3 regions of the Trichococcus sp. ES5 genome follow, and region 1 is predicted to be linked to each of the others. Evidence: riboswitches for the same ligand, from Rfam matches in the RefSeq annotation. Region 1 holds a riboswitch; each other region holds the start of a gene.

Region 1 (7,599 bases):
AGCGACACGGCAGCCCAGAACGGCATGATGACCCAAGAGCAAATCAAGTCAGGCGAATGCACAAATGAAGGAGCAAAAAAACAAGGCAATGAAGAGGCAACCATGAAACGTGCCCGCGAGAAAAGCGGCACGTGCGATGGAACGGGTACGCAAGCCAATCAGAACGGCAACCAAAACGCTACGGGCGAAATGGATGGCGACGGCAACCAATACGGTACGGCTGAAACGGACAATGACGGCAAAAACGGTGTCCGCGATCAATCTTGCCAAACTGAATAACAGTCCATCACATTAGAGTGAAGACTATAAGACAAGAAGGGGCGGTCTCGCAATGAGATCGCCCCTTTTTGTGCGTATTCCACTTTTGCAGCTGAAATCCCACAGATCGAGAGAACAAGACTGCAAAAACATACCCGCCAGCTCCGGCCAGGCTTTCGTTCGCCGGAGGAGCCGGTAAATAGATGGGCTCTTCTCCGATGTAGCTTCAGCTGGTCGGAAGACGGCATCTGAATGTGGTGTCAACTCCAGCGAAGCCTCCTTAACCGGAGCTGGGTAGCCCCACAACTTCTCCATGCAAAAACTCCTCAACCTATCCAATGCTTCGCCCATAACTCATGACCGCAAGCAGCACCATGTACGCGAGGAAAACAAAGTCGTTGCCGGAAAAGCCGATCTCATAGTAATAGGTTCGCTTCACATGGCCGGAAAACCGTTTCGCTTCCATTGCCACGGCGATGCGATGCGCGCGCCGGATGCTCCCTGACAAGAGCGGGATGGTGTAGACCTTCATCCTGAGGAGAATACCCTGCAAGCCTTTCACCTTTTCGCTTCCGCGCACCTTGCGAGCATTGCGGATCGTTTCGAATTCTTCCGTCATGATCGGGATCAACCGCAGCGCAGCCATGAAGCTGTAGGCATATTTAGGATTCAGCCGAAGCTGTTGCATCAACGAATAAAACAAGTTGACCGGCCTCGTCGTCAATGCGAAGGTCAAGCCCAAAACAGCGAAGACCAATGCGCGCAGGCCGATCAGCATCCCCCGCAAGAAACTTTCCTCGGTGATGCGGATCAGCCCCCATTCGAACCAAAGCGTTTCGCCTTTTCCGAACAGGATCATGGCGCTGGCTGTCGACACGAAAATGGCGCAGAAAGGGATCAATAGCAACAAAATCCGCTTCAACGGCTGTCCCGTAAACAGCAGGAACAGGATCAAAAGCCCGCTGCCGATGAAGGCCATGATTTCAAGGTTGCGGACAAACATAATTGCGATGCAGAGCAGCAGCGACATGCCCAATTTCAGGCTGGGGTTGACACGGTGGAGCCAGGTTTCTTTCGCTTGTTCCCATTCCTTCATCTGCACAGTCCCCCTTCCAAGCGCAAATCAGCGGAGAATGCAGTCCGCATGTCCGTAGCCGATCCGGTGGTGTCCCGGATTTCGCCGTCGACAACCGTCCAAAACGTTGTTCCGTAGTTCCGGGAGAGTGTTTCATCGTGGGTCACCATCAGGATGACGGCGCCCTTTTTCCGGTAACTCTCCAAAAATTCCAGCAAGGCAAAGGTGTTTTTGGAATCCAACCCGAAAGTCGGTTCATCCAAAAGGATCAGCCGCTGACCTTGGATGATCGTCGCAGCGACGCTCAGACGCCGCTTTTGCCCCATCGAAAGTTGGAAAGGATTTTTCTCCCGCTGCCCGCTCAACTGGAAGAGTTCTAGGTATTCCTCCACCAGCTTCTCGATTTCCGAATTCCCCTTGCCGTCCAACCGGAGCGAATAAGCCATCTCTTCGTAGACCGTGTTCGCCACAAACTGGTACTCCGGATTCTGGAAAACGAAAGCCACCCGTTCGGCTAGCTTCTTCAATTTTCTGATTGGCTTTCCCTCCAACTCGTAGTGCCCGCTCGTTTTGATGAACTGCATGACGGCATGGAGGAAGGTGCTTTTTCCGGCTCCGTTTTGGCCGCGGATGATGACCCATTCACCCGGATAGGCCGCCAGCCCGGCCCCTTGAATTTTTATTTCCCCATTGCGCAAGCCTTTAAAATCGCGCAGTTCCAGCAGCGGACTCTGCAATCTAAAGGACTTCTGCTTTCGTTGCAAGGGCGTTTCCGCCAGATGTTGGTCCCATACCCCCGGAAACCAGATGCCCTGCTCCTTCATCTCGTCCTTGTGGGCCGAGAAGATTTCTTCGTTCGGTCCATCGGCGATGATGCGGCCGGATGCATCGAACAACACGAGCCGTTCGGCGAATGCCAGCACATGATCGATTTTGTGTTCCACAATGATGACCGTTTTGTCCTTGCAGACATCCTGCAGGACCTCCCAGATCGCTTCCGTTCCTTCCGGATCCAGCATGGCGGAGGGCTCATCCAAAAAGAGCACTTCCGGATCCAACACCAATACCGAGGCGATCGCCAGCCGTTGCTTCATCCCTCCGGAAAGGCTTTCGATGGGGATATGGCTGTCCGCCAGCTCCAAACCCACTTGCCGGAGCGCAACGTCTATTCTGGCAGTCATCTCTTCGCGCGGAACCGCCAGATTTTCGAGCACAAAAGCGAGTTCTTCATCGACATAGGGCATGCAGAATTGGCTGTCCGGGTCCTGAAAAACATAGCCCCAGGAAGCCGGCGTCACGAGCTTTTCGGCCTTCATCGGCACTTCGATCGATTGCGGAATCAGCCCGCTCAACACCTGCAGCAGCGTGGATTTGCCGCAGCCGGACGGCCCCAAAAGCAGCACTTTTTCGCCTTCAGCCACCGAAAAGGAAAGATCCTTGAACAACAAATCGGCGTCGCCGGGAAACTTCAACTTCAGCTTTTCCACATACGCTCGCTGCTCCATTTCCGCCATCCTCCTTAATCCATATCTGTGAAATCTTCAGTCGAAAGCGGACGGACAAGGTTCGTCACGCCGGTATCCTCCAGGACTTCCGCCAAGTAGTAGGCCAGCACCCCGGCAAAGAAAATCGAGCCGGCAAAACGGGCCAACAAATACAGCGCCAAGTTCCAAGCAGCCAACTCAGCAATCTGCCCGTTCAACGCATCCACCACTAGCGAACCCACGCAAGATGCCGAAGCTGCCAAAGCGGCAACCTTCAGGTCAAAACGTTTGTAACGGAAGGCCATGAACACCAATTCCGCAAACAATCCTTGCACCACGCCGGAAAGCAAGACGGTCAGACCCCATGGCGACCCCAAAAGGAATTCACCTGAAGCCGCAGCGATTTCCGCCAACAGCGCCACACCCGGTTTGCGGATGATGAAATAGGCGACGGTACCGGCGATGAACCACATGCCGTACAGCAGCTGATCAAGATGCAGACCCAACGGCTGCACCGCGTAATAAACCGTTCCCCACAGGATGTAGACGATCCCGAAAGCGATGGCGATGACGATCGTCACCAAAATATCTGTAAGCTTCAATTCTTTTTTCATTTTCTCTGTCTCCTCATTGTGTTTTATTTTGTCTCTTATTGCTCCAACGGTACCGGCCACGTTTCCATGCGATAGGCCATTTCCCAAAATGCGTATTCGTACTGACTGCTGATGATGAAATGCTCTTTCATCCTTTCGCGGTCGGCTTCACTCACGGCTGCGGCAATCTTATCCAGATGCTCAATCTGCTCATCCACCCGGTCCTGAAAATCCTTCCCGCCATAGGTAGCGATCCATTCCTGATAGATCGGTTCTTCCGGTGCTGCATTAATGAAGGCGTCGCCGATTTCGGCGTAGAGCCAGTAGCAAGGCAGAACGGCGGCGATCACATCCCCCAAATGCCCCGAGTGGCCGGCATGATAGAGATGGGACGTGTAGGCGTATGTTGTGGGCGCGGGTTTGAAACACTCTTTTTCTTCCGCGGTGATGCCCATCCTTTTCGAAAATTGTTCATGCAGGCCGATTTCGGCGCTGTACGTATGCTTCGCGAAGTCGGCGAACTGGTTGGTCGTCGCAATATCCGGTGCTTTGGCTGCGCCGAGCGCCAAAATTTTGGCGAAGCGCGTCAGGTAATAGGAATCCTGCTGGATGTAAAAACGGAAATTCTCCAACGGCAAGGTGCCGTCCCCGATCCCTTTCACAAACGGATGCTCCATGCTGGCTGCCCAGATCGGTTCTACCGCTTGGCGGATTTGTGCTGAAAATGTCATTGCTTTCCCTCCATATGCTGTGAGCGCTCCGCAAGGGTCCCGACTTATCCGAACGGCCGCTCTTGATTTTTGCAAACAAAAAAACCACTCTCTTCCCAACGGAAAAAAGTGGTTGTATGTTCCTTATGCAATAGGGACTTACTTAGCCAAAAGAGGCCGCCACTTCCCTACGCTGGTACAAACCAGATCAGGTTCTAAGGGTCTCGAAGTCCTACTTCGATCTCAGCTTTTTGGCGGACAGTCATCCGCCGGTAAAGCACCCCTAGTGGTAAAAAGAATATTCAGTTCATTTGCTATTGTTCTAATCGTATCATAATTTTTCCGGAAGTCAACTCGTTCTGTTGCACTAAACGTTACCGTTTCTTGTATTTATTCACCATATGCAGCCAACAACGCTTGTCCGTCTGCTTCAAAAACCTGCAATGCCTGCAGCGCCAAATCCTTGTTCATCATGTTATTCAGGACATCCGGAGGGATCGTGGCAGTATGCGCGCCCGACTCCAATGAATCGATGACTTGTTGGGAATTTTTGAAGCTCGCTGCCATGATTTTGGTCTTGTAGCCTCTGGCATCGATGAACGTCCGCATGGAACGGATCGCCTTGAAGGGATCGATCGCATTGTTCAGCATCCTGTTCACATACGGTGCCAGATAATCGCATCCGGCTGCGGCGGCCAGGATCCCCTGGTCCGCAGAATAGATCAGTGTCCCCAGGATCGCTCTTTCCGGATCGTCCTCTTTCACTTTTTTGATTGTTTCCAAGCCTGCTTGTGTAACGGGAATCTTTATCGAAAGTCGGTGATTTGCATCAAATGTCTTTATTGCTTCATAATCGGCAAACATTTCTTCAGAAGTCGTACCCAGCAATTGTACAAAAAGTTCCGTCGGCTCCAAAGCCAATAAATCTTGTAATTGTTTGAAGCGACTGCCGGAACCAGTCGACAAAATCGTCGGGTTGGTGGTGACTCCTTTCAGAAATCCGCTTTTCAAAAAACTTCCGATTGCTTTGATGTCGTTCGAATCTATGTACATACGCTACTACCCCACAGTTTCAGTGATTTTGATGATGGTGCCTTCCGCGATTTCGTTCACTGTTTTGTGTTCAACATACAGAGAGCCTGCCAATTCAGCGACTGTTTCTCCGCTGAAGTTAATGGTGATGTGCCCCAGATCCCTGAGGTTTTTGTTGACCACATCACCCACTGCTGTGACGCGATAACTATCGTCGCCGATAACCAACGCGTGTCCTAGTTGAATATCCTGCTCCAGTGCATTTTGTTCGATCAGGAAGCAATATGGCCGCAATGCTTCCGGAGCATCGTCTCCGAACAATACCATCATATCCTCAGCTAAAAACTCCTTAGCATTAGGTCCGATTTCTGTGACTACCGTTGAATAAATTGACATTTTTCTTCACCTTTTCCGATTATTAGTTTTTAACCATTGGCTGAACGAACCCGTTCAGCTTTTCTGAATTTTTAATACAATCCGAAGCTTGCTAACCAAGCGACGAATACGCGGGGCACACCGTTCAGGAATCGAGAATAAAGAACGGATGGTACGCCGACTTCTACTGTTTTAGCTTCTGCTTCCTGCAAGCCTAACCCGACTGGAATGAAATCGCAAGCATTTTGTGTGTTGATGGCGAATAAAGCCGGTAAAGCTAAGCTTGGTTCGATATTGCCTTTACCGATCTCAACACCGATCAATGTTCCGATAACTTGCGCGATTACGGCGCCAGGTCCCAATAGCGGAGAAAGGAAAGGCAAGGAGCAGATGAACCCTATGACCATCAAGCCCCAGACATTACCTGCCAATGGAATCATCATTTTCGCGAACAGATTGCCGATTCCGCTGCCTTGGATAATACCGATCAGCATCGCTACAAAGGCCATGAACGGGATGATTGTCTGCAAGACTGTCTGCACCGCTTCACGGGCTGATTGCAGCATGATAGCGATCCCTTTACCTGCAGCCAAACCGATTTTTGCCACTACGCTGCCTTTTTCGGCATTTTGTTGCGTCAGTTTTTTGTCTGTAGTGTAAGCGACTTTCTCTTCTGCCACTGGTTCTGCAGTTGCTACGCTTGCTGCCGCTACATTTGCTGTCTCGCCAGTTACTTGGATCTGATTCAAGCCAACATTTGAAACGTAAATGTCTTCGGTGATGTATTTAGCCAAAGGACCAGATTTACCGGTGGCAACAACGTTGATTGTCGGGATGCCTTTTTGAGGATAGATGCCGCATCTCAATGTTCCGCCGCAGTCGATGATAGCCAAGGCTGTTTCATCATCCGGAATGGATGTTTTGAATCCGTTTACGGCTTCCATACCTGTAAGTTCAGCGATTCTGTCGACGATGGCAGGTTTTTCTCCGCCGCCTACGATGTAGATGAATTTATGTTTTTGCTCTGTTGGTGTGATGATCAGTGGTCCGCCCCAGCCGCCGGAACCTTTTTCGACTTTGATGCTGTTATATTTTGTCATAATGAATACCCCTCTCGTTCTCATGCATTCTATTTGTTTAATGCAACATCTTCTTGGTCGTTATTATTGAACTTTCGCTGTTTTGCTCAATTGGATTCCGGATTTTTTGCAGACATAAGCCGTTGTGAAGTCGGTTACATATGCGCCTACAGCATTCATCACAAGCCCGACAAGCAGATAACGGATAGCCAGTGGCGTGGTGCTCAATCCTAACGTTTCAACACCCGAAGCGATTCCTAGGAATACGAACAATTCGCCTGCATTGATGTGCGGGAAAAGGCCGTTACTCGTATGGTTGTATTGCGCAAGCGCCGCATAGAAACTTGGCTTGTAGAACTCCGGCAAAAATCTTCCTAACGTGAATGATGCGGGATTCCCCAACATGAAGGCTGCCAAGAAAGGCAGGATACAGTTTCTGACCAAGGAATATTTAGAGAAGCGTTGTGCGAGGCCGTTGATTTTTTCCTCACCGATCAGCTTGATTACGACATTCATGAATACCATCAGCATCAATACGATTGGGACGATGCCGGTCATCCAGCTCATAAATGTATTTGCACCTAATTGAAATAATCCGATAAAGCTTTCTGCACCTTTAACTAGAAAGTCCATATTTAACACTCCTTATTATATGTATTATTTCTGACACAATTTAACCGAACTTAATGTTTGTAATTTTTTTGGTCAATTCCTTAAAGGGAGATTCTTTCTCCGGAATGATTTCTCCGTTTATGAACATCCGGTAATTAGCGACCGCATTCATGATGGTTTTGCGGGTGATCTTGATTTCAGCCAGCACATCCGGATCCTCTGCCTTGATGGCTTCGATCAGTCTGCCGTTGAACTTGTTGTACGGTTTGAACCTGGCCAAGATTGTGGTCCCTTGCAGCTTTTTGCCTCTGACGATGACGCCTTTTTCATCCAGTTGGAACATGATGATCGTTCCGGAAGTCAGCTTCCCTGCCCGTTTGC
Region 2 (7,599 bases), on a different contig from region 1:
CGCAGTCTTTCCCACGGATCTTCATGCAGAAAACGGATAGCCGCATCATAAGTGGCCCCGCCCCAGCACTCGAGCGCGTAATACCCGGCTTCATCCATTTTCTCAACAATCGGGAGCATGTCGTCCGTAGACATACGTGTCGCCATCAAGCTTTGATGCGCATCACGCAGAACGGTCTCAGTAAAAAGCACTTTTTTTTCTTTTTCCAATCCGAACACATCCATTCTTTTCTTTAGCGCTAAAATTGTAAGCGTTTTCTGTAGTTTTAGCTTACACTAAATTGACCGATATTTCAATCTGTAGATAAAAAATACGAGAAAGAATATAGAAACAATACACCTTCAATAGGGGGAAACCGTAAATAAAAAAGACTGCACCTTGGCAGTCTTTTTCTTAATTGTGTTTGTCACTACAATTTTGCTCAGTGTTTCATTTTACGTACAATTCCTGCAACTGCTCACAGATTTTTTCATAGGGCGTATCCGCCTGCAGCAAAGCTGCTGTCAGATAGGCGCCCTCCACAAATGCCGCATCGCAAATGATTAGGTTTTTTTCGGTCATTTCACTTACCAACTCAAGATTCATCTTGGCGCTGCCCAGATCATAAAAAGCAAATATTTCAGGCTCCTCCATTTCATTGAGCACTGCTATGACTTTATCAAAACTCGTGCCGATGCCGCCGCCTTCCGCTCCGCCGACCGCTTTCACGGTGACGTCCTTTGCTACCTGTTTCAGCAATCTGGTCAGCCCGTCAGCGAGCTCCGCAACATGTGAAACCAATAAGATGCCGTACTGTTCACTCATCGTACACACCCGCTTCCAGCATGGCCTCAAAGAAATAACCGCAGGAGGCTGCACCTGGATCGATATGGCCATTCAGTTGTTCCGACACATAGACCGCGCGTCCCTTTTTCGCCTGGAAATCCTTCGTGCTTGTGACATATTCATTGATTTTTTCCAACGTCAGACGCTTATTCCGGATGTCTTCCATGACCGGAATCCAAACATCAACTAAGGTCTTTTCCTTCAGTTCCGTAGGGCCGAACGTTTGGATGCCTTCAAGCCCGCTTGTCAGGCTGTCCATCAGATCGTTATCTTCTTGAAAAGCCTCCGACATATGCAGAAAGATTTGCCCATAAAGGAGTCCGGCTGCCCCGCCCGTTTTCTGGACGAAGGACATCCCGGCCATTTTGAACAGATCTGACACCCCTGCCTGAAGCCCTTCCGCTAACTTTGCCTTCAGGTCTTTGGCACCCCGAAGCATATTGGCCCCGTGATCGCCGTCACCGATGGATTCATCCAGCATGTTCAGATACTTCTCATTTTTTTCCAGCTTTTCGATGAACAAGCTCAGCCATGCTCCGGCTGTCTCAACAGTCAACATTTCCATCACCGCCTTGGATTCCTGAATCACATGCTTTACATGCTATCTCTGCTTCCATTGTAAACGTTTTAATCCAAAACGACAATCAGGAGACTTTTGGGAATAGACTGCAGATTACCGACTCACTATTTTTTGCTGAGCATTTGTGCAGCTGCTTCATCGAGTATCACGGTCACATGCTTGTGGGTCTGCAGAATACTCGCCGGCAAGTCTTCTGTGATTGGACCTTCCAGCGCGGCTTTGACGGCAGCGACTTTTTCTTTTCCGAAAGCCATCAGGATGATCTTTCTTGAAGAGAGGATCGATTGGATCCCCATCGAATAGGCAAACCGCGGGACATCCTTCTCATCCGCAAAGTAACGTTTATTGGAATCAATCGTGGATTGCCATAGTGCCACTTTCTGGGTACGGGAATCAAAAGATGTGCCCGGCTCGTTAAAACCGATATGCCCGTTCGTGCCGATGCCGAGAATCTGCACATCGATCGGATTCGCGGCGATGATTTCTTCGAATTGCGCGCATTCTTCCGTTTCATCCGCCAATCCGTCCAGCAGATAGTTTTTCTTGAACGGTTTTGCATCGAACAAATGCTTATGCATGAAATAGTGATAACTCTGCGGATTGTCTTCGGAAAGACCCATATATTCGTCCAGATTGATCGATGTCATCCCCGAAAAATCAAGATCACTTTCCCGCATGATCCGGTACAGCCTCTCCGGCGTGCTGCCGGTTGCCAACCCGAGCACTTTCGCACCTCTTTCCATTTCCTCGCGGATTTTTTCGAATGCGTAACGGCTTGCCTCTTCAGGAGTCGCTTTAATGATTATTTCCATGATCTGTAACCTACTTTCTGTTATTTTTGTATACTGTCTGTCCATAACTGATTGTCCGCTCGACCGCAAATGACTCCGAAAGCAGGACCATATCGGCATCTTTTCCAGGAGCGATGCCCCCTTTTCGCACCAAATCGAATTCACGGGCCTGATTGACTGAGCTCATCTTTACCGCATCCAAGATGCTGCAGCCGGTGAAGGCGATGATGTTCCTGAAAGCCTCCTGAAATCCCAGCACGCTTCCTGCCAAATTTCCGCTTTCCAGACGGGCTTGTCCTTCTTTGACGATGACTTTCTGTCCGCCCAATTCACTGATGCCGTCGCCCATCCCTTTGGCACGCATGGCATCGGTAATCAATTCGATGCGGTCTGCGCCTTTTTGTTTGAAGGCGATCTTGACCATTTCCGGATCGATATGCAGGCCATCGACAATCATTTCCGCATAGATGTCATCCTCCAGGAACGCATGTCCGGTCACACCCGGTTCACGATGATGGAGTCCCCTTTGCGCATTGAAGAGATGGGTGACATGCGCTGCCTTGGATTTTCTCAGCTGGCTGCGAAGAGCATCCGAATGCCCGACCGAAAGCACGATGCGGTTATCGAGACAATACTTTTCGAATGCCGTCGCATCAGTGGTCTCCGGCGCATAGGTTACCAAACGGATCAAGCCGCCGCTCAAGTCCTGCCACTTGCGCATCAAAGCAGCATCCGGCAGTTTGATGTGTTCTTCCGGTTGCGCTCCCTTAAATACTGCGGAAATGAACGGCCCTTCGAGGTGGATGCCTTGGATGACCGGATTTTTTTCCGCGGCCTTGCGGATGCCGACCAAAGCCTTTTCGATATTTTCTGTCGATTGCGTCATCGTCGTCGGAAAATAACTGGTGATCCCTTCCCGGTGCATCGCCGCAATCATCCGGTTGATGCCCTCCGCATCACCGTCCATGTTATCCACACCATATCCGCCATGGCTGTGGACATCAATGAAGCCCGGCACCAGCCTGATTCCGGTTGCGTCAATCACTTCCTCGCCAGATTCGGGAACGTATTCCGACATATTCCCGACTGCGCTGATTTCTTTTCCGAACCGGATATACCCATCGGAGATGACTGTTTCCCCTGTATAAACTTCTGCATGGATGATCACTTTTTTCATTTGCGTTCCCCTCTTCGATCCTGAACTTTATTTTCACTGTGCACCTGCATGACTCAGCCGCCACATCCCACTATTCCGATTTTTTCGAATAACCTTGCACATTTTTTCTCGTCAGATCCATGTTGTATTTGAAATTCTCATCCTGCACCAAGAAGGTCGAAATCACATCGATCAGATACATCATCCCGAACTGTGTGTTGACGAACACCGTGTTGTTGACGAAACGCGAGTGGTAACCGAAGCAAGTGACGTCCGCCAGTTTCGTCAGGGAACTGTTTTTGAAGCTCGTCAGGGCGATGATCTTCGCTTTTTTCTTCTTGGCGATCTCCAGTGATGCTATCAGTTCCGGCGTTTCGCCTGAATTTGAAATGGCAATCACCAATTCGTCCTCCTTGATGATCGAACTGTTGATGATCATCAGGTGGGAATCCGTAACCCCCGTGGCATTCAGACCCATGCGGATCAAGCGTTGCGCCAATTCGGCGGCCGTGAACCCGGAACTGCCGATGCCGTAGATGACTGTTTTGTTTGCATTTTTGATCCAATCGACAACCGTTTCGATTGCCTGATCCTCGATCATCTGATTGGTTTCATCGATGACTTGCGTATAATAGCCATAAATATCGTCATAGACAGTCGGCATTTCTTTCAAAGGATGCTCGCTTGCCAATGAACGCAGCGCAATCTTCATATCCACAAACCCATCGATGTTGATGCGTTTACAGAAACGGGTGATGCTGGACGTCGAGGTCTCCACCTTCGCCGCCAAATCCTTGATGTTCATATTTTTGATGGATGCTTTATTCTGCAGAATGTAATCCGCAATTTTTTTCTCGTTCGCGGAAAAAGCGGAATACTGATTTTGGATCTCTTCGATGATTGTCATTTTTCGTTGCCTCCTCCTGTTTTGCGCAGCCGCCAAAAGCGCTTTACGCATTTCTTGACTTCGCCTTTTCCCCTTCGCTGATAGAATAACACATGAAAATAGTTTTTTCAATTATTATTTTATGAAAATAATTTTCTTAACTATTTCTATTGGAGACACTTTTAGACAGCAGAAAGCCGCCCTCTTCCGAGAGCGGCTTCCTGCTTATGCGGATGTTTTAAATTCTGTTCCGATCCAACACGCTTCTTTTTTCCATTTCCAGGATGATGAAATAAGCCATCCCGGCTCCGATGGCGGAGCTGATTGCGAAGCTCGGAAGGAAGAGCATCAATGCTGCTTCCATGCCCATAAAGAGCTGCGCCAGCAAAGTGCTCACCAGCGAGCCCAGGATTCCGGTGCCTATCCATTCACCCAGCGCCGCGTAACCGATCTTTTGCGTTCTGGCATAAAACAGACCTGCGCAAACAGCTCCGATCATGCTGCCAGGAAAGGCAAATATGGTTCCCGTTCCCAGCAAGTTGCGCAGCACGGAAACGCCGAAGGCCTGCAGGACGGCGTACCCGGGTCCTAACCAGACAGCGGTCAGTACATTCAGCAGATGCTGCATCGGTGCTACCTTTGCAATGCCGATCGGGATGACGAAGATGCTGTTGCTGACCACCCCCATGGCAATGATCAAGGCAGTGGTGACTAATTTTTTTGTGTTCATAAGATTTTCCCCTTTTCAGTTTGATTCATTCCTTTTGAAGCCTGATCTATGCGAACCGTTTCCCCTCCTCCCGGATTTTAACGAAAATAAAAAGACACCTCCCCTGAGATGTCTTGGATATACGTACGGACTCCAGACCGAGCTCAGTTCCCTCCGCCAGTACGAACTGGATCAGGTTTGAAGGGTTCCGACAGTTTCGGTCTCAGCGCTCGCGCGCACCCCTACTGAAAATAAAAAACGCTATATGATCTGATGCGAAAATCAGAAAATATAACGTTTTGATGTCTATTATGCGAATAGTCAAACGCCACATTCCCTCCGCTAGTATGAACTAGATCAGGTACAAAGAGTTCCGGCAATGCCGGTCTCAGCGCAATAGCGCACCCCCAGTGTTTCTCATTTGATTCTAACCAATAATCCGCGGAAACGCAACCCTATTCTGAAGCTTTCTCTCCCGCAGCGCTCGGATCCAACACAATGGCTTTTCCGAAACTGTCCTGGCTCTGCAAAAAGGCATGGGCTTGGGCAACCTCTTCGAGCGGGAAGACTCGCTCGGGATCCACAGCAATGCCTTTTTCTTCAATGTACTCCAGCAGTTCATTCACCTTCTCGCCGGAGACGTCACTCGAATGGAAAGTAGTCAAGTAGCTGTTATGCTTCAATTCCATGATGGGATCGAAATCCTCCAGGAACCATTTCCCGCCCAGTTGACCGGTGCTGCAGACAACGCCGCCTTCCCGGATATGGGAAAGGCTGTCCTTGATCGTCGCAGGGCCGATCAATTCCAGAATTTTGTCGAAAGTCTCTTCCGTTTCCAACACGCCGTTGCGGTCTTCGACGTAGTCGGTGAAGCCGGCTTCTTTCAATCTCTCACCCTTTTCGGCTTTCCGCGTGCTCCCATAAATCCGGATATCCGGGAATTGGGCTTTGACCAACTTGGCAAAGGCAACCCCGACACCGCTCGTTGCCCCCCGAACCAAAACCTGATCGGATGCTTGGATCCGCAGATTCTTCATGGAACCGAAAGCCGTATAGTAGGTTTCCGGAAGGGCCGCCAATTGGGACCAAGGCAAATTGGTGTGGACTGGATAGATTTGGTCATCCGGCAACAGGGCATATTCCGCATAACTCCCGTCGAAGGCTCTCCCCATTTCCCCCATGATCGACACCACTTTTTGACCGAGCGGCAATTTTTCTTCGTCGCTCGAACGCTCCACTATCCCTACGCATTCAATCCCTAAAATGCGGGGAAATTTGACCGAGGGGGATTTCCCCTCCCGCGTAAAGATTTCCGAATGGTTGATGCCGAAGCCCATGACCTTCACGAGAGACCAGCCTTCCCGGATTTCCGGAAGCGGAACTTCCTGATGCACCAGTTTTTCCGGTCCGCCCGCTTCATGCACTACGACTGCCTTCATTTCTCCGACTTCCTTTCTTATTTTCATAGCGACAGCATGCAGCTGGGTATTCCCGATTGCGTACCGCAAAATTTCTTGTAGGCATAGGAGTCGCACAAAGTCACGGCATCTGTTTGAAAAAGCGGCACCGATTCGCCCTGGGCAACCTCCGTCAGTTGAACCGAAACCGCACGCCCTTCATAAGACAGGCCGGATTTCTTTGCCTGCTCCTGCTGCTTTCTTTTGTCCAAAATTTCATACTTCCGTCCGTTCTTCACAAAATGATTCCCGGTTTCGATGAATTCGAAGTTCACATGCTGGTCCACGCAATCTTGGTGCATCCTGTGCACCCATTCATAATGGCATTCCCTTGCCCCATCATAGTTTTCCCCGCCAACGATGACGCGTTCGATTTTTCCGGACGACAAATGCTTCGTCAAGTCGATTTCGCCGATCAACGGTGCGGCCATGATGCCTCGGTGTTTGAAAGGCAGATCCAGGAGTACCGGGATCCGCCTATCGGCCATCTTTTGGTTTTCGGCAGAGACATTCATCCACACGTTTTCCCAACCGTCTCCCCAATTTTCAGGAAGGCAATCTTTCACGCGTTCGATTCTTTTCGTCAACAAGTAGAACAGCACGTCCGAACGCTTCTCAATCATCTTCCAGACTTCCCCGCGCCACTCGTCCGCTTCCTCAAGAAAGAAGTCAGAAGTCATGCAGACGCGTATCGTGGAACCAGGAGGTATGACAAAGTCGCCGCGCCGGTTTCTTTTCAACGGTCGATCGAAGCTGCTCTGGACTTTATAAATCAGCGCGCCATCTTTTCCTCGTTGACTATCCAAATGAAACATATAACAATTTTGGCATCCCGGGCTGACCTTTTTGCAGCCGTGCAACGGGTTCCAGATATCACTCAAGCGACCACTCCTTTGAAAAGATCAGGCAAATCTCCGTCGCAACGCGTTCTCAAGTAAGTACAGGATGACATTGACAAGCAGACACAACAACATCGACAGCACAGTACCCCACAACAGTTTTACGACGCTGAATGTCCGCAAGCCATCGAAAAGGACAGTTCCCAACCCGCCCGCATTGATCGTTGCGGCGATGGTTGCGATGCCGATTGTGGAGGTCGCAGCGATCCGTATCCCTGCGATGATTGATGACATTGCCAACGGCAGTTGGATTTTCCGGAACATTTGATTCCTCGTCATGCCCATCCCTACAGCGG
Region 3 (7,599 bases), on a different contig from region 1:
CGTTGTCACATTATCAAGTGCATACTGTGCTTGTTCAGCAGCGTAACCCTCGTAAACCAATTGATCATACAAGCCTGGATAAGAGAAAGAAGAGTAATCCAAATAGTCGACGGCTGTTTGGAGTGCGTTCTGATTCCAATCGGTTGCGACATTATCAATCGCGTATTGTGCTGCATCTTCGGGGAACCCTTCGTATAAGAGTTGATCGTATAATCCTTGCTTAGAAAAACTTGAATAATTGAGGTAATCCTCTGCGCTGCCGAGTGCATTTCTGAACTCCCTTGAAACATCCGGCTGCGGAGCGGGCTCTTCGACAGGGGCAATCACTATTTCTTCGCTGACTGCCGGAATTGATTCTGGCACTGATTCTGAGGTGGCCATTGCAGCTGATGATGCTTCTTCTGAAACTTCAACATCAGTGCTCGTTCCGCAGGCAGTCAAAATTAATGCACTACCAAACAATAATAAGTAATTTTTCATGATGATTCCTCCAGTTAGTTTTTTTATATCAACCGCAGAAGCGGTGAATATCATAAACCAGGAAAAATAACGCGGTTTTACGAACCACCTATAATCAGGGCGGTCAGTTTTTGTTTTTTAAGAGTATCGATCAGGAGATTGTGGTCTGTAATTTGGATATTAAATAACTTCTTCAATTCCATCGGTATCTTCTGCTCACGTTAATAGAATTATACCTCATAAATCGACAAATATTGCACACAAAATAAAATATTTTATTTGTACGAGTATAGAAATAACCTGTTTGATATTTGACATTCTTGTGTTGTATAGCTGTCAGTCCGATTTTGATTCAAAAAGTTTGATACTACTCTTTTTATCCAGCATATATCTGTTATAATGGCGTGGATATCTTTTTCCTGAAAGTTATCCCATACAAAGGAGGGGGCTAATTTGAAACTTTTACATACATTAAAACCGATAGTTGCAGTCATTGCCGGGAATATTATTGTCGCATTTGCGATAGCGGCGTTTATTTTGCCGAAAAATCTGATCGCCGGTGGATCGACGGGGCTTGCCATCATTTTGAATCATTTCTTCGGGTTGAACATTTCTTTGGTCGTGCTGATTTTCAATGGTCTCATGTTTTTCATCGGAGCCGCGTTGTTGGGAAGGAAGTTCGCGTTGACGACGATCCTGAGCACGATCATTTTCCCGACGTTTTTGACTTTTTTCCGGACAGTGCCCGCTTTGCAGAACATGACGGATGACATTTTGCTTTCGGCGATCTACGCTGGAATCCTGTGCGGGTTGGGTGTGGGGCTGGTGTTCAAGGTCGGCGCTTCTACGGGCGGGATGGATATTCCGCCGCTGCTCCTGAACAAGCATTTCCGCATCCCGGTTGCAGTGGGAATGTATGCGTTCGACGTCATTTTATTGCTGATCCAGGCGTTCTTTTCCAGCATGGAAGAGATTCTTTATGGGCTCATCATGGTGTTCCTGACGTCCATCGTCATCAACAAAGTGATGGTAACCGGAACGAATAAGATGCAGCTTTTCATCATTTCCAAAAAGTTCGAGGAAATCAAAGAGGCGTTGCTGTATGTGCAGGATGTCGGTCTGACCCTGGTGAATATCGAAACGGCTTTTGAGGGGGCGCAGCAGCAAGCGGTGCTGTGCGTCATCGAGCAGCGTAAGTTGTCGGCCATCAATGCCTTGGTCAACGATATCGATCCATTTGCTTTCGTGATTATCGGGCAGGTGCATGAGGTTGCCGGGAAGGGTTTCACACTGGAACGCCAGTCCGGATTAGTCGAATAGAATCAAAAAACTGAGGCGTGATCCGAGATTCGGATCACGCCTCAGTTTTTCTGTAATTAAAAGTGGATGTTTCATGACTGGGTTACCGGTCCAAATTGGGCGATCAAGTCATGGATTGTCGGCTGTTCTCTTTGCGTTCATACGCAAACAACCGAGAGATCCACGAAGCGTCGGCTGTTCTGGCCGAATGCGGACGCAAACAACCGAAAGATCCACGAAGCGTCGGCTGTTCCGGCCGGACGCGGAAGCAAACAACCGAGAGATCCACGAAGTGTCGGTTGTTCCGGACGACCGCGGATGCAAACAGCCGAGAGAACCGCGAAGTGTCGGCTGTTCCAGCCGAACGCGGAAGCAAACAACCGAGAGAACCGCGAAGTGTCGGCTGTTCCGGCCGGACGCAGATGCAAACAGCTGAGAGAACCGCGAAGTGTCGGTCGTTCCGGACGAACGCGGATGCAAACAGCCGACATAGCTCATGAACAACGGTTGTTCCGGCATGAAATCAGTATCCGCGGACGGCTTTTTTCGGAACGTACAATTGTGGGTTGGTTTTGGCGATAACAGCCAGCACCATGATCGTGAATGCACCGGTCGCCAAGGCGCTGGCGCCGTTCAGCGTGATGGAGTAGAACCATGCGCTCCAGCCTTCAGGCGCGTAGGATCCCCAGAAATAGTAGCCGGCGATCGTGTGCCAGAAATAGCGGCCGACAGTCCCGACGACAGTGCCTATAAAGACATTCCACAAAAGCATTTTTTTATTTTGATCCGCAATCGCCTGTTGCACTTTCGGCGTGAAAAGACCCGCCAAACCAGTGAAACCAAAGGCGATGAAGTACTCGATGAAACCTTGCAGCGGCGTTAAAATATAGGCCGTCCCGATCAGAATGTGCAGCACGCCCCACAGGAAACTGGCGAAGAAACCGGGGACCAAACCGCGGCGCAGGCAGTAAAGCAGCATGACCGGTGCTCCCACCGTGACGGAAAAACTTGGGCCAATATTGAAAGGGATCAGGGATAAAACGGTTGCTAAAGCAGCAATGATGGTTCCTTCGATCCAGATGTTCAGATTTTTTGACATAAAAAAAACTCCTCCTTTTTTTGGGCATAATATACCATCGACAAAGGAGGAGAATAAAATTCAATTCTCAATCACAATCCCTACGCTCGTACTAACGAACAGGTTCGAAGGGTCAGAATCTATGTTCAATCTCAGCCGCGGACGGCCCCCCTTTGTGAAACGGTTTATTCAGTTAAGTTACACTTTACTACAGTTGATTTTTTTATGCAAGTTGCACGGTGCACAAAGCCGCATCCAGGACTATGCCAGAATGGCTAAACACTTGTGTGAAATGAACTATTTCTGCTCTTTTTCGGCTTGCGCCTTCAGGATGGCTTCGCGCTTCTTTTTCTTCTGCGTATTCATGTAGGAATCGATTATGCCACCGGTCAGCATGCCGATACCGAAGCCATAAGTCAGGTTGCCCGCGAAATAACCGATTGAAGCCCCAATCAGCATGCCGTACATCGTAAAATTGAATGAATTCTGCAATTTCGGATCTTCGTCGACCGGCAGTTTTTTATTGGTTACCGCGCCAGTATTGTTTTTATGCAGTTCCGGTATTGTTGGTTTCACATTTCTGCGTTGGATCTGGTTGCCTTTGTTCTTTTTCGCCATTCAGTGTACTTCCTTCCGTCTATCTGACACTTGTATTGTCTCCAATGAACATCATATCAGTTCATTTCCGGCTCTTCAATAGAACTTTGCTCGCGGATATACGCAGAATCGTAAAAATAGTAGAAGTCTTCCCAAATCGGAGGATCCTTAATCTTCTTCGGACAGTTCGACCGGGTCGCCGTTGTCATCCTGGAAATAGCCCTTCAGCACAAAAGCATCATCGCTCGGCCGATAACCGAGGGCAGTTTTGGCCTGTGAGATGTCCAAGCGTGGGAAGCGGTTATCCGATAGCCCGTTCACCAACAGGAACGGCTCAACAAGTTTAGCTTTGAGGGCGCAGTCGACTAAATGGCAAAGGTCCCGTGGAGACAGGTATTCGGCCAAGCCCGCTTCGTCGACGATCGGATCATCGAGGTTTTCATCAAAGTTGCCGATGCGGATGCCGATGGATTCTTGGCCTTCCGTAAAGGCGAAGTGGCTGGCCAATCCTTCCAGATAGACTTTCGAAACGCCGTAAATATCGCCCGGACGGACAGGTTCATCGGCGTGAACCTGCACATTTTTCGGGTAGGCGCTGACGGTATGGATGGAACTGGCGAAGATGATGCGTTTGACGAAGTTTTCGTACTTGGATGATTCCTTGAACAAGTAGAAGGGCATCTTGTAGTTCAAATCGATCAGCTCATCGTCAAAAATAGCATCGGGTGAAGGATTACCAGCCAGATGGATAACGTAATCGATCCCTTCCAGCAGTCCGTCCCAGTTGCCGGCGACAGTCAGGTCCAACTCTTTGACGATGGTGCCCTCCAAAAGGGCCGGATCGACGTTATGGAAATGGATATCCACCAAAGTCAGTTCGTAGCTCTCCTTCAGATGATCCGCCAAAATTCTTCCTATATTACCGCTTGCGCCGGTGATCATGATTGTGGTCATTGTCGAAATACCCCCTTGTTTTTTTACAGTTGCTATCGTGAACGTCTTTGTTTTAACTGTATGCAAGCCACCGGAAAATGTCAAAGGATAGCCCTTACAAAAACGGCGATTCGTCGGACGAAAAGGGAATGTTATATTTGAGTAAAATGTAGGTAAATTAATTGAGACACGGGCGTTATCCCTGTATAATAGGGGTAAGATGATAGGCAAGGGCAAGACACTTTTCAATCGAAAACGAAGGGGTGAGTCGGATGGACTTGTTGAAATTGCAAATGCGCGCTTTTCAAGGTCAGTGCGGATCTGTTGTGCAACAATCTTCCCATTCATTCTATTGCCCGACAGAGCACGTGCTTTCGCATGTGTTTTTTTGTTGATCCTGAAAGGGACCAGCGGGGCTTATCATCATAATGCCGAGCATCAAACGGGGGTGATGACCATACTACTTTCTCAAAACAAGTCAAAACGGAAAGGAACGGTGATCCGACGTATATCTCCTAGCTGTCAGGTGTGACAGCCATCGTACCGATGAAAGGCGTGAGGCCGGATAGCATGGTAACGTATCACCCAAATTGCGAAAAAATATAAAAAACTGGCGAGGTTCTCTTTCGGGTGCCTCGCCAGTTTTTTTGAATCGGGATTATGCTTTTTTAACGAACTCGGACTTCAGTTTCATAGCGCCGAAGCCATCGATTTTGCAGTCGATGTTGTGGTCGCCTTCGACCAAACGGATGCCTTTGACTTTTGTGCCGACTTTCAATGCGCTCGAGCTGCCTTTGACTTTGAGGTCCTTGATGACCGTAACAGTGTCGCCGTCCTGCAGCAGGTTGCCGTTCGCGTCCTTGACGATCAATTGATCTTCGTTCGCTGCCTCTGCAGCATCCGCGCTCCATTCATGTGCGCACTCGGGGCAGACCAGCATTGTGCCGTCTTCGTAAGTGTAAGGGGAGCCGCATTTCGGGCAATTCGGTAATTCCATCATGATTTTTATTCCTCCGTTGTTTTGATTAACTGTCTTTTTATTTTCCATTTCCGGCCTTTTATCCAAGGCAGAAGATGCCTCTATACTGCCATATTTTCGCCTTGTTGACAATAGAAAATAGACAATATAAGAATAATAACCAATAAGAAGAAAGATAACGGATCGGGAAGGCTTTATTTGTGTTGTTGACTGAGGTTGTCCGATAACCATGTAGAATCGGACAACTAGAGCGCAAGCGCATTATGACATTCCAAAAAGGTCCGGATCGAAGTCATCGATCCGGGCCTTTTCGATCAGATGCTGCTCAACACAACATCCTTCTGTACAGACATTTTCGCTCTGCTCTCTTTAATCGCTACCTGTGCGGAAGCCAAGCGGGCGATCGGCACGCGGAAAGGCGAGCAGGAAACGTAATCCAAGCCGATGCTTGAGAAGAAGGCGATGGATTCCGGATCGCCGCCGTGTTCGCCGCAGACGCCCAGACTTAAGTCAGGGTTGGTTTCGCGGCCTAATTTGGCGGATAATTTGACGAGTTTGCCGATGCCTTTCACGTCCAATGAGTGGAACGGATTTGGCTTCAGCAAGCCTTTGTCTTCGTATTCCTGCAGGAACTTGCCGGCGTCGTCGCGGGAGAAGCCGAAGCCCATCTGCGTCATATCGTTCGTGCCGAAGCTGAAAAAGTCGGCCGCCTGCGCGATTTCGTCGGAAGTGACCGCGGCGCGCGGGATTTCGATCATCGTCCCGATCAGGTAGGGGATGGTCGCAGCCTTCTCAGAGAATACTTCCTCAATCTCCGCCACGATTTCCGCTTTGACGTAGCGCAGCTCGTCGACGTCGCAGACCAACGGAATCATGATTTCCGGTGTGATTGTGCTGCCGGTTTCTTCGGAAGCGGCGAAGGCCCCCTCGATGATGGCGCGCGCCTGCATCCGGTAGATTTCCGGGTAAGTGACGGCCAAACGGCAACCGCGGTGACCGAGCATCGGATTGACTTCATGCAAGGAATCGATGTGCGCTTCCAAACCAGCCAAACTGGTTCCCATTGATTCCGCCAAGGCAAGCTTATCCGCATGCGCAGTCGGTAGGAATTCATGCAATGGCGGGTCCAGTAAGCGGACGGTCATCGGCCGCTCCTGTAGCAGGGCGAACATTTCCTGGAAATCCTGGCGCTGCATTTCCAACAGCTCTGCCAGGTACTTTTTGCGTTCGTCCAGTGTGCGGGAAAGGATCATCTGGCGGACGGCCGGTATCCGATCCTTATGGAAGAACATGTGCTCGGTCCGGCAAAGTCCGACACCTTCCGCGCCCAGGGACAAGGCTTGTCTGACGTCGGTCGGGGAATCCGCATTGGCTTTGACCTGCAGCACTTTCATTTCGTTGACCCAGTCCATGAAGGTGCTGAATTTGCCGCCCAAAGTCGGGTTCTGCTTGGCGACTTTGCCGGCGTAGACTCTGCCGGTTGCGCCATCGATCGAAAGCAGGTCGCCTTGGTGCAGGGTGACGTCATCGATGACAACTGTTTTGTTTTCTTCATCGATGACGGCTGCGGTACAGCCGACCACACAGCATTTTCCCAAACCGCGGGCGACGACTGCCGCGTGCGAAGTCATGCCGCCGCGTGCCGTCAGGATGCCTTCCGAACTCATCATACCGGCCAAATCCTCAGGCGATGTTTCGCGGCGGACCAGGATGACTGGCAGGCCGTCCTTTTTTGCTGCTTCGGCAGCGGCTGTGGAGAAGTAGATATGTCCGGATGCCGCTCCAGGTGAAGCGCCGAGCCCGGTCGCCAACAAGGGAGCTTCAGCCAAAGCTTTCGTATCGAAAGTAGGGTGGAGCAACTGGTCCAGTTGGCCGGTTTCGATGCGCATCACGGCTTCCTCTTTCGTGATCAGGCCTTCGTCGGCCAAATCCACGGCCACTGCGACGGCTGCGGCCGCTGTCCGTTTCCCGTTGCGTGTCTGCAGCAGGTACAGTTTGCCTTTTTCGATCGTGAACTCGATGTCCTGCATATCGGCGTAGTGGTTCTCCAGTTTTTCGGCGATGACCTTGAATTCGCTGTAGACGGCAGGCATCACTTGCTCCAGGGTGTCGATGTTCAATGGAGTGCGGATACCGGCCACGACATCCTCGCCTTGCGCATTCATCAGGAATTCGCCGAACAGTTTTTTCTCGCCGGTCGCCGGATTGCGCGTGAAGGCCACACCGGTACCCGAATCGTTGCCGCGGTTGCCGA

The links. A riboswitch is a leader RNA that binds a small molecule or an ion and turns the genes downstream of it on or off. The one in region 1 is predicted to bind thiamine pyrophosphate.
Region 2: it holds a riboswitch for thiamine pyrophosphate, as region 1 does, so the genes downstream of both, thiW (energy coupling factor transporter S component ThiW) here and tenA (thiaminase II) in region 1, are expected to answer to the same signal.
Region 3: it holds a riboswitch for thiamine pyrophosphate, as region 1 does, so the genes downstream of both, thiT (energy-coupled thiamine transporter ThiT) here and tenA (thiaminase II) in region 1, are expected to answer to the same signal.

Annotation. Positions count from the first base shown of each region.
Region 1 is NZ_FJND01000007.1:75,868-83,466, forward strand. Features, by position in the region: gene TES5_RS07575 (hypothetical protein) at 1-279, shown strand, start outside; gene TES5_RS07585 (energy-coupling factor transporter transmembrane component T family protein) at 590-1,354, opposite strand; gene TES5_RS07590 (ABC transporter ATP-binding protein) at 1,351-2,838, opposite strand; gene TES5_RS07595 (ECF transporter S component) at 2,853-3,431, opposite strand; gene tenA (thiaminase II) at 3,467-4,141, opposite strand; TPP riboswitch at 4,289-4,415, opposite strand; gene TES5_RS07605 (transaldolase family protein) at 4,511-5,173, opposite strand; gene TES5_RS07610 (PTS glucitol/sorbitol transporter subunit IIA) at 5,180-5,548, opposite strand; gene TES5_RS07615 (PTS glucitol/sorbitol transporter subunit IIB) at 5,620-6,627, opposite strand; gene TES5_RS07620 (PTS glucitol/sorbitol transporter subunit IIC) at 6,691-7,239, opposite strand; gene TES5_RS07625 (transcriptional regulator GutM) at 7,280-7,599, opposite strand, start outside.
Region 2 is NZ_FJND01000011.1:84,971-92,569, forward strand. Features, by position in the region: gene TES5_RS09635 (oxaloacetate decarboxylase subunit alpha) at 1-209, opposite strand, end outside; gene dhaM (dihydroxyacetone kinase phosphoryl donor subunit DhaM) at 430-804, opposite strand; gene dhaL (dihydroxyacetone kinase subunit DhaL) at 797-1,384, opposite strand; gene nagB (glucosamine-6-phosphate deaminase) at 1,510-2,217, opposite strand; gene nagA (N-acetylglucosamine-6-phosphate deacetylase) at 2,228-3,373, opposite strand; gene TES5_RS09660 (MurR/RpiR family transcriptional regulator) at 3,444-4,259, opposite strand; gene thiW (energy coupling factor transporter S component ThiW) at 4,477-4,968, opposite strand; TPP riboswitch at 5,100-5,201, opposite strand; TPP riboswitch at 5,264-5,366, opposite strand; gene TES5_RS09670 (zinc-binding dehydrogenase) at 5,403-6,386, opposite strand; gene TES5_RS09675 (DUF5131 family protein) at 6,410-7,285, opposite strand; gene TES5_RS09680 (ABC transporter permease) at 7,307-7,599, opposite strand, start outside.
Region 3 is NZ_FJND01000012.1:71,435-79,033, reverse strand. Features, by position in the region: gene TES5_RS10130 (Ltp family lipoprotein) at 1-480, opposite strand, end outside; gene TES5_RS10125 (YitT family protein) at 913-1,779, shown strand; gene TES5_RS10120 (hypothetical protein) at 1,890-2,258, shown strand; gene thiT (energy-coupled thiamine transporter ThiT) at 2,282-2,857, opposite strand; TPP riboswitch at 2,918-3,019, opposite strand; gene TES5_RS10110 (hypothetical protein) at 3,134-3,454, opposite strand; gene TES5_RS10105 (NAD-dependent epimerase/dehydratase family protein) at 3,602-4,387, opposite strand; gene TES5_RS10100 (zinc ribbon domain-containing protein YjdM) at 5,025-5,366, opposite strand; gene ppdK (pyruvate, phosphate dikinase) at 5,660-7,599, opposite strand, start outside.